3 regions of the Streptomyces hypolithicus genome follow, and region 2 is predicted to be linked to each of the others. Evidence: riboswitches for the same ligand, from Rfam matches in the RefSeq annotation. Region 2 holds a riboswitch; each other region holds the start of a gene.
What was found. Region 2 has a riboswitch for cyclic di-AMP ahead of ACU6WZ_RS10400 (C40 family peptidase). Riboswitches for the same ligand answer to the same signal wherever they lie in the genome.
Positions count from the first base shown of each region.

Region 1: another riboswitch for cyclic di-AMP. It lies ahead of ACU6WZ_RS04855 (M23 family metallopeptidase); the one in region 2 lies ahead of ACU6WZ_RS10400 (C40 family peptidase).
Region 3: another riboswitch for cyclic di-AMP. It lies ahead of ACU6WZ_RS15405 (M23 family metallopeptidase); the one in region 2 lies ahead of ACU6WZ_RS10400 (C40 family peptidase).

Region 1 is NZ_CM128811.1:1,046,680-1,049,944, reverse strand. It holds gene ACU6WZ_RS04860 (M16 family metallopeptidase) at 1-1,236, shown strand, start outside; cyclic di-AMP (ydaO/yuaA leader) riboswitch at 1,466-1,636, shown strand; gene ACU6WZ_RS04855 (M23 family metallopeptidase) at 1,650-2,507, shown strand; gene ACU6WZ_RS04850 (GntR family transcriptional regulator) at 2,704-3,265, shown strand, end outside.
Region 2 is NZ_CM128811.1:2,256,235-2,259,499, reverse strand. It holds gene ACU6WZ_RS10410 (C40 family peptidase) at 1-184, opposite strand, end outside; gene ACU6WZ_RS10405 (hypothetical protein) at 513-635, shown strand; gene ACU6WZ_RS10400 (C40 family peptidase) at 644-1,879, opposite strand; cyclic di-AMP (ydaO/yuaA leader) riboswitch at 1,887-2,048, opposite strand; gene pcrA (DNA helicase PcrA) at 2,384-3,265, shown strand, end outside.
Region 3 is NZ_CM128811.1:3,246,883-3,250,147, forward strand. It holds gene ACU6WZ_RS15400 (DUF2332 domain-containing protein) at 1-996, opposite strand, end outside; cyclic di-AMP (ydaO/yuaA leader) riboswitch at 1,244-1,389, shown strand; gene ACU6WZ_RS15405 (M23 family metallopeptidase) at 1,401-2,507, shown strand; partial or broken gene ACU6WZ_RS15410 (aldo/keto reductase) at 2,670-3,265, shown strand, end outside.

The sequences.
Region 1 (3,265 bases), 1.2 Mb from region 2:
GCGCCCCTGGAGGCCGAGCCCGAAGGCCTCGACGGCGTCGCCACCATCATGTCGCGGGCCTTCTCCGAGGGCACCGACAAGCACTCCGCCGAGGAGTTCGCCGCTGAACTGGAGCGCTGCGGCGCCACCCTCGACGCGTACGCCGACCATCCGGGCGTGCGGGTCTCCCTGGAGGTCCCCGTCTCCCGGCTGCCCAAGGCGCTCGGGCTGCTCGCCGACGCCCTGCGCGCCCCCGCCTTCGCCGACGGCGAGGTCGACCGGCTGGTGCACAACCGCCTCGACGAGATCCCGCACGAGACGGCCAACCCGTCCCGGCGGGCTGCCAAGCAGCTCTCCAAGGAGCTCTTCCCGGCCACCTCGCGCATGTCGCGGCCGCGCCAGGGCACCGAGGAGACGGTGGCTCGTATCGACTCCGCGGCCGTGAAGGGCTTCTACGCGGCGCACGTGCGCCCCGCGACCGCCACCGCCGTGGTCGTCGGCGACCTTGAGGGCACCGACCTGGACGCCGTCCTGGCCGACACCCTGGGTGCCTGGAAGGGCGACACGGCCGAGGCGCGTCCCGTACCTCCCGTGACGGCCGACGACTCTGGCCGTGTGGTCATCGTGGACCGTCCCGGCGCGGTGCAGACGCAGCTGCTCATCGGCCGGGTCGGCCCGGACCGGCACGACCGTGTCTGGCCGGCCCAGGTGCTCGGCACGTACTGCCTGGGCGGCACGCTCACCTCCCGCCTGGACCGGGTCCTGCGCGAGGAGAAGGGCTATACCTACGGCGTGCGCGCCTTCGGCCAGGTGCTGCGCTCCACCTCCCCTTCCTCCCCAGAGGGGGCGGCAGGCGCCGCGATGCTCGCGATCAGCGGCTCGGTCGACACCGAGTCGACCGGACCGGCCCTCGAAGACCTGTGGACGGTTCTGCGCACTCTGGCAGCCGGCGGCCTCACGGACGCCGAGCGCGATGTCGCCGTGCAGAACCTGGTGGGGGTGGCGCCGCTCAAGTACGAGACGGCTGCCGCCGTCGCCGGCACGCTCGCCGACCAGGTCGAGCAGCACCTGCCCGACGACTTCCAGGCCCAGCTGTACGCCCGCCTCGCCGACACGGGCACCGTGGAGGCCACCGCGGCGGTCGTCAGCGCCTTCCCCGAGGACCACCTGGTCGCGGTCCTCGTCGGGGACGCGTCGCAGATCGAGGAGCCCGTCAGGGCGCTCGGTATCGGCGACGTGACGGTGGTCACCGGCTGACTGGCCGACCGGCCGGTCAGGCTGCACACATCCCGCAAAGCGGGAGAAAGGAGGACCCCGGGGCCCATCGGGTCGCCGGGGTCCTTCCCGTATGTCCCCTTTGTTGTGGAGGCTGCCCGTCTGACCTGTGGGGTGCGTTACAAAGCCTCGTGTCTATTTGGTGATTGAAAGATGATCCGTTTAGCGTCTGTCCGGCTGTCCGTCAGCAGTGAGCCGTATCCGCGGCACCGGGCAGCCATCGCCGAGTCCCCGTCAGGCGCGAGCCTGGGGAGCCGGGGACCCGTGCAGTCCCTGGGGTGAATCGGACGTCCTGCGTGCGTACGTACTACGCAGGGGGTCCGTAGGAGACCTTCCTGCTCCGAACCCGTCAGCTAACCCGGTAGGCGAGAAGGAAGGAAAGGATCAGCCACTTCATGGCGTTCACCCGTGCCACCGGGAAGCACCGTCGTCCCAGCCGCCTGACGCGCACGAGCGCGAACATCGCGGGTGTCGCGGCCCTCACCACGACCGGCGTCATCGGCGGCCTCGCCGCGCCTGCTCTCGCCACCCCCACCGACGTCAGCGCCGAGGCGGCGCACTCGGTCGAGGACACCGGACTGACCCAGGCCATCGTCATCGGCGACTCCCTCGCCGACCAGATAGGCGCCCAGGCCGCGGCCCAGCAGCAGGCCGCCGACAAGGCGGAGGCCGAGCGCAAGGCCGAGGCGAAGCGCAAGGTGGAAGCGAAGCGCAAGGTGGAAGCGAAGCGCAAGGCCGAGGCGAAGGCCGCTGCGCAGGCGAAGAAGGAGCGCGAGGAGCGCGAGGAGCGCGAGGAGCGTGCCGCGGATGAGCGCGCGGCCCGCGCCGCCGAGCGCGAGCGCCTGGGCGGCTACACCCTCCCGGTGGCCGGCTCGGCGGTGACCACCGGCTACAAGTCCGGCGGCTCGCTCTGGTCATCCGGCAGCCACTCCGGCGTCGACTTCCGCGCCGCCTCGGGGAGTTCCGTCGTCTCCGTGGGCGCGGGCACCGTCGTCGAGGCCGGCTGGGGAGGGGCGTACGGCAACAACGTCGTCATCAAGATGAACGACGGCACCTACACGCAGTACGGCCACCTGTCGTCCATCGGTGTCTCCGTCGGCCAGGCCGTCACCAGTGGCCAGCAGATTGGCCTCTCGGGCTCGACCGGCAACTCCACCGGACCGCATCTGCACTTCGAGGCCCGCACCTCCGCCGAGTACGGCTCCGACCTGGACCCCACGGCCTACCTGCGCGGCCACGGCGTGAACGTCTGACGCATCGGCAGCACCTCTGCCACGAAGGCCCCGGCTCTCCTCTCTCCGGATGTGGATCGAGCCGGGGTCTTTCGGCGTGTCCGGAAGCCGACCGGGAATTCCCGCACGCCGTCGGAATTTCGGCACCCTTGCAATAGAGTCACCGCACAGGCTTCGATCGACCGCGTTTCGCGGGGATCAGTGCGGAGGTTCGGTCATGCGTATTCCCGCGCAATCGGTGTGCACGGCGATCCGTGACGACATCGTCTCCGGTGTCTTCGAGCGCGGAAGCAGGCTCACCGAGGAACTGCTGGCGCGTCGGTACGGTGTCTCGCGCGTCCCCGTGCGCGAGGCCCTGCGCACGCTGGAGTCCGAGGGGTTCGTCACCACCCGCCGACACGCGGGCGCCTGCGTGGCCGAGCCGACCGAGCGGGAGGCAGCCGACCTGCTGGAGATCCGTGCGCTGCTGGAGCCGCTGGGCGCGGCCCGCGCCGCCCAGCGCCGTACCGAGGCACACCTCAAGGTGCTCCGCGGCCTGGTCAGGCTCGGTCAGGACCGGGCCCGCCGGGGCGAGGGCGAGGACCTGCGGTCCCTCGGCGGCTGGTTCCACGAGACGCTGGCCCAGGCGTCCGGCAGCCCGGGCCTCACGACGCTGCTCACCCAGCTCAGGCACAAGATCGCCTGGATGTACGCCGTGGAACAGCCGGCCCGCCCGGCCAAGTCCTGGGCCGAACACGGTGCGATCGTCGATGCCGTGGCGCGCGGTGACGCCGAGCGGG
Region 2 (3,265 bases):
CCTCGGCGTCGTGGTAGAGCCGGTCGACCTTCGCCTTCACCTGGGCGGTCGTCAGCGCGGGTTCCGCGTGCGCGCCGCCGTCGAACGCCGTGGCGCTCGCGGCTCCGGCGAGCGCGAGGGTGGCGGCGGTGCGGCCGGTGCCGCCGCCCAGCATGCGCTGCTTGGGCCTTCGGTGCGTGGCCACGAGGGCGTCCACGTCCTTCCGTCCTGTACGTCGGCCGCGTCGCAGTCCGGCGGCGGACCGCACGGGGGGCGGCCCGCCGCCGGATTCCCGGCGGTGGCGGCCGACTGCTGCTCCGGGGAGGGGCGGCGGTGGGGAGTCGGTCACCTGGGGGAGGACGCTAAACCTGCGCGTCACGGGGCCGAGTGGGAATGACCGACAGTGGCAGAAATAGGTGCTTCTGTGATCGCCGATGAGAGGCGAAGCCGCGCCGGAATGCAGCATTCCGCTCTTCCGTGACCGATGCGGCGGAGCAACCGGAACCACCGGAACCAGACGGGCAGAGCCTGCTATGGCCGGGCTGGCCGGGCTGGCCGGGCTGGCCGGGCTGGCCGGGCTGGGACGGGCTTCGGGTCGAGCGCCGAAGCCGCCCGCCACGGCGGTGCGTGAGCGGGCGGCCGCACAGGTCGCGTAGCGCGGGCGCTACGCGGGGCGGACGCTACCGTAGATCGGCATGTAGTAGATCGACTCCTCGCGGACGTTCGCGCCGGGCTTCGGCGCGTGGATCATCTTGCCGCCGCCGATGTATATGCCGACGTGGCTGATGTCGTCGTAGAAGAAGACCAGGTCACCCGGCTTGAGGTCGTCGGTCGGGACGCGGCTGCCGACCTTCACCTGGTCCCAGGTGGTGCGCGGGAGACTGACGCCGGCGGCCTTCCAGGCGCCCTGGGTCAGGCCGGAGCAGTCGTACGAGCTGGGCCCCGCCGCGCCCCAGACGTACGGCTTGCCGATCTGTGCGCGGGCGAAGGCGAGCACCTTCTCGGCCTTGGCGGAGTATGCGTCACCGGAGCCGAGGCCGGCGCCGGAGCCGGAGCCCGGGTCCGGGGTGGTGGCGGGGGGCTTTCCGGTTCCGGGGGTGGTGCCCGGGGCGGAGGGGGTCGGTTCGTCTTGCCGGGCCTCTTCCTCCCGCTGTTGCTCCTGCTCCTGCTGCGTGCGCTGCCGCTCGGCTTCCGCCTCGGCTTCCGCCTTCGCCTTGGCTTCGGCCTTCCGCTTGGCCTCCGCCTCCCGCTCCTTCTCCAGCGCCGCCAGCCGTGCCTTCTCCTCGGCGGTCAGCCGGGACAGCAGCCCACGCGCCTCGCCGAGCTTGCGCTGGACATCCTGCTTGGACGCCTTGAGGGAGGACTGCGACTCGGTCAGCTTCTCCAGGCCGCGCGTCGCCTCGGCCCGCTTCTTCGACGCCTCGGCCTGCCGCGTCTCGAAGTCGCGGACGTCCGTCTGCTGACGCTCGGTCATCCGATCCATCAGCCGGTTCTGGTCGAAGTACGCCTGCGGGCTGTCCGCGAGCAGCAGCGCGGCGGTCGGGGTGACCGACCCCGACCGGTACTGCGCCGCCGCGTAGTTGCCGAGCTTGCGCCGGGCCTCGTTCAGCCTCTCGGTGCGCTGCGCGACCGCGTCGAGCAGTCCCTCCACCGACTTCCGCTGCTGCTCGGTGGCTTCCTTCGCCTGGTTGTACTTCTGGGTGGCGGTGCCGGCCTGGCGGTAGAGGTCGTCGACCTTCTTCTGTACTTCCTCGACGGTCGGCTTGGGTGCGGCGGGCGCGGCCGGTGCCGCGCCGGCGCTCTGGGCGAGCAGGCCGACGGACGCGAGCGCCGCGGTCGTGACCCCGAGGGCGGGAGCGGTGGTGCGTACCCGGGTACGCGGCTTGCGATGCGAGGCCAAGGCCGGCATCTCCTTCCGTGGACCGCCTACCGGGTTAGCTGTCGGGTTCGGGCGGAACGGAAGGTGCCCTACGGTCCTTGGGACAGCGGACCGATTCACCCCAGGTGGTGCGCGTGGGTCCCCGGTTCCGAACTGCCCGTGGGCAGGCCGGATTCGGCGTGGGCCGCCCGGTCCGGCGCCGTTCGCCGGTTGGGGTACGAGCCGCCCGAGTGGGAACGCTAGCCAACTCCGTTGGCCGCTGGGAAGCCTGATGGCCGATATGCCCGATACATTTTCGTGACCTTTGCCGAAGAGGTTTACCGCTTCACTAATGCGACCTGCCGGGCGGCCGAACGGCCTCCCGCCGAGAGGTGCGAAGTGGCCAAGGTCACAGGTGGGGGTGAGGGGCGGGCCGGCGCGGAAGCGGCGTACTGGGTCCGCGTGGCGGCCGGGCGCCCGTACGACCGCGGGAAGACGGCAATCCGGGGCCGGCCTGTCGGTGGTCCCGCCTAAGCTTGGTAGACGATGAGCAGCCTCTTTGACGACAGCTTCCTGACCGATCTCCAGCCCGCCGAGGCAGCGGCCCCGCCGCCCCCCGAGGACCACGCCCCGGAGGAGGTTCCGCACGACCTCTTCGGCGGTGTCTTCGACGGCCCCCCGCCGCCCAGGGACGCGTACTACCGGGACGGCGCCCCGCGTCCCGCCGTGGACGCCGCCGCGCTGCTCGACGGGCTCAACGCCGAACAGCGCCAGGCCGTCGTGCACTCGGGCTCGCCTCTGCTCATCGTGGCCGGCGCGGGCTCCGGCAAGACCAGGGTGCTGACCCACCGGATCGCGTACCTGCTGGCCAAGCGGGGGGTGCACCCCGGCCAGATCCTCGCGATCACCTTCACCAACAAGGCCGCCGGCGAGATGAAGGAGCGCGTCGAGGAACTCGTCGGACCGCGTGCGGCCGCCATGTGGGTCTCCACCTTCCACAGTGCGTGCGTGCGGATCCTGCGCCGCGAGTCGAAGAAGCTCGGCTTCACGTCGTCGTTCTCGATCTACGACGCCGCCGACTCCAAGCGTCTGATGGCGCTCGTCTGCCGTGACCTGGACCTCGACCCGAAGCGCTTCCCGCCGAAGGCGTTCAGCGCCAAGGTCTCGAACCTGAAGAACGAGCTGATAGACGAAGAGACCTTCGCCGGCCAGGCGGCCGACGGCTTCGAGAAAACCCTGGCCCAGGCGTACGGGCTGTACCAGGCGCGGCTGCGCGAGGCCAACGCCCTGGACTTCGACGACATCATCATGACCACGGTGCACCTGCTCCAGGCGTTCCCGGATGTCGCCGAGCACTACCGGATGCGTTTTCGCCACGTCATGGTCGACGAGTACCAGGACACCAACCACGCTCAGTACACACTCGTG
Region 3 (3,265 bases), 990 kb from region 2:
GCCAGCGGTCGGGCCAGGGGTCGGCTCAGCGGTCGGGCCGAACCAGTGCAGGCTCTGGCCGTGCGGAGCGGTGTAGGCGACGGCGCTCTCGTTGAGGGAGAGCGTGAGCAGGTGCTCGTCGTCGGGTGCGGGGGCGTCCAGCCAGGGCAGCACGGTGTAGTGCTCGTTGGAGATCCAGTGGCATGGCAGGGCGCGGACGACGGCCGCGAACTCCTCGCGGCGGGCGAGCGGCAGGTAGGTCAGTACGGCCGTGTGGAAGACGACGAGGGTGGCGCCCACCGGTGCCTCGGCGACCAGCTCCGGAAGTTCGTCGACGAGGTCCCCGCGGACGATACGGGGGCGGGGCGCCGTACGTACCGCTTCGATGGCGCCGAGCTGTTGGCGGGGCCGCTCGCTCTGGCCCGGCCAGATCAGTGACTGGAGCCAGCGGACGTCGTCCTCGTCGGTGGGGTCAAGGGGGTTGAGGTCGATGCCCGCGCGCCAGGCGATGCGGGGGAGCGCGGCGGGTACGGGCGCGGGGCCCTGCGTACGGCAGTCGAAGGTGACTGGGGACGAGCCGAGGACGGGGCCGCCGTCGTAACGGTAGGCGTAGCGGTCCGGGTGCAGGCACAGGCCGGCCGAGGCGCCGACCTCGATGAGTGCGAGGGGTTGGGGGAGCGAGGCGAGGAGGGGGAGCAGGGTCGCGCAGCGCGCGGGCTCGTTGGTCTGGGTGAAGCGCTCCAGCATCACCGCGCGTACGTCGTCCCAGTGGGCCAGGGTCCACGCGCGGAACGGTTCCCACTGCTCGTACGGTCCGCCGAGGTGGCGGACGGCGCCGAGGAGGAGATTGGGCTGCTGCTTGTTGCCCGGCGGGAGGGCGGCGACGAGGGCGCAGAGGTCCTCGTCCTCGCTGATACGGGCGGTTAGTTCGGCGTACACGGGGGAGACGCCCCGCGCCTGCTGCTCGGAGAACTCGCGGTAGCGACGGGCCACGGACTGCGTGCTGTTGACCACCATGGAGGAGAATTTATCGCTCGCGACACTGGGTAGTCGGCCTGATCGCTTTTGATAATAATTGACGAACCGTCAAGAAACGCATGTTTCCTGAGTGATGATCAAGTCGTCCCGGTGTGAGCTATTCTGTGCGTATTTGTTCGGGCCAATGGCGGTAACGATCAGTCGGAGCGGCTTGGAATCCGGCCCCCGCGTCTATTAACGTTCGATAACGCAGCGCGGTTGTCCCAGTCGTCGCCAGAGACGACACCGTGCGCACGCGCCGAATTCCGCAAGGGAACCGGGGAACCAATCCTTGGGGTGAATCGGGCTGCTTCGCGTCAGCGAAGAGGCCCGTAGGAGACCTTCCTGCTCCGAACCCGTCAGCTAACCCGGTAGGCGAGAAGGAAGGAAAGGAGCACGCCTCCGTGGCGTCCAACAGCCCTGCCCCCACCACCACCCTGCCCCCCTTCGGGGCGGCGAACCACACCGAGAACTTCGGTGGCGGCGAGGGGACGTGGGAAGAATGGAATCCCACTGAGGAGTCCATACGGCCCGTACGCGGCCGGCACCGGGTGGCCAAGCAGCGCGGCGGAATCGGCCGCAGCTCCACCGTGCTGGGCGTCGGCGTCATCGCCGCGGTCGGCGCGGGCGGCATAGCCACCGCGCAGGACAAGCCGGCCATCTCGATCTCGATGCCCGACGCGATATCCGACTCACTGCCCGACGCCAAGTCCCTTCCCGGCGTCGGCTCTTTCATGTCCGACGACCATGCCGACGCAGGCTCCGGCGCCCCGGCGGGCTCCGGGGGCGAAGCCGTCTTCGCTGCGGCCCCTCTCACCACGGCGGGTGTCACCACCGCCGACGCGCAGCAGGGCACCACCGACGCGGGCGAGGCACTGCGCGCCCGCATCCTCCAGCAGGCCGAGCAGCAGCAGGACGCAGCCGACGCCCAGGTCAAGGAGGCCGCCGAGAAGGAGGCCTCCGAGAAGGCCGCGGCCGAGGCCCGGAAGCAGCAGAGCGCGGCCGAGGCCGAGGCGGCCGAGAAGAAGCGCGAGGCCGAGGAGAGGAAGCGCGAGGCGGCGGCCGAGGCCAAGCGCAAGGCGGAGGAGGAGCGGCTCGCCAAGCTCGCCGCCAGTTACTCCCTGCCCACCTCGTCGTACACGCTCACCTCGACCTACGGCCAGTCCGGCTCGATGTGGTCGTCGGGCCAGCACACCGGCCTGGACTTCGCAGCTCCGACCGGTACGCCGGCCAAGGCGGTGCACAGCGGAACCATCAAGTCGGCAGGCTGGTCGGGTTCGTACGGCTACCGCGTCGTGCTCGAACTCGAGGACGGCACCGAGGTCTGGTACGCGCACCTCTCCTCGATGACGGTGTCCGCCGGCCAGACCGTCGGTACGGGCGAGACCATCGGACGTGTGGGCGCCACCGGCAATGTGACGGGCCCGCACCTGCACCTCGAAGTGCACACGGCCGACGGCTCCGGCATCGACCCGGCGGCGTGGCTGCGCGACAAGGGCCTCTCCGTCTGACAGCCAATCCCCCGGCCCCCCTGGCCCTGCTCCCTATGGCCCCCTGGCCCCCTGGCCCCTCTGGTCTCCCCAGTCCCCGGCAGCCCTGGCGCTCACCCCCCGACGCCAGGGCTGCCGGTCTTTCGCGGAATAGCCGGCGCCTGCCGCGGGGTTGACGACCCCATGACTTCTCTCCGCAAGCTGGGTACGTCCGATCTCGATGTCTTCCCGCTCGCCCTCGGCGGCAACGTCTTCGGCTGAACCGCCGACGAGGCGCAGTCCTTCGCCGTCCTCGACGCGTACGCCGCGGGAGGCGGCAACTTCGTCGACACCGCCGACTCCTACTCCGCCTGGGCCCCCGGCAACGAGGGCGCCGAGTCCGAGCGGATCATCGGCAAGTGGCTCGCCGCGCGCGGCAACCACTCCGAGATCGTCGTCGCCACCAAGGTCGGCGCCCACCCGTCGTACAAGGGGCTCTCCGCTACGAACATCAAGGCGGCCGCGGAGGAATCGTTGCGCCGACTGGGCACCGACCACATCGACCTGTACTACACGCACTTCGACGACACCGAGGTGCCGGTCGAGGAGATCATCACCGCCCTCGACCAACTGGTGAAGGACGGCAAGGTCCGTGCCATCGCCGCCTCCAACCTGAGCCCCGAGCGGCTGCAGGCCTCGCTGGACTTCTCGGAACGGGAGTCAGTGGCGCGTTACGTCGCCCTCCAGCCGCACTACAACCTCGTCTCGCGCGGTACCTACGAGGGCGGGCTCCAGGACAC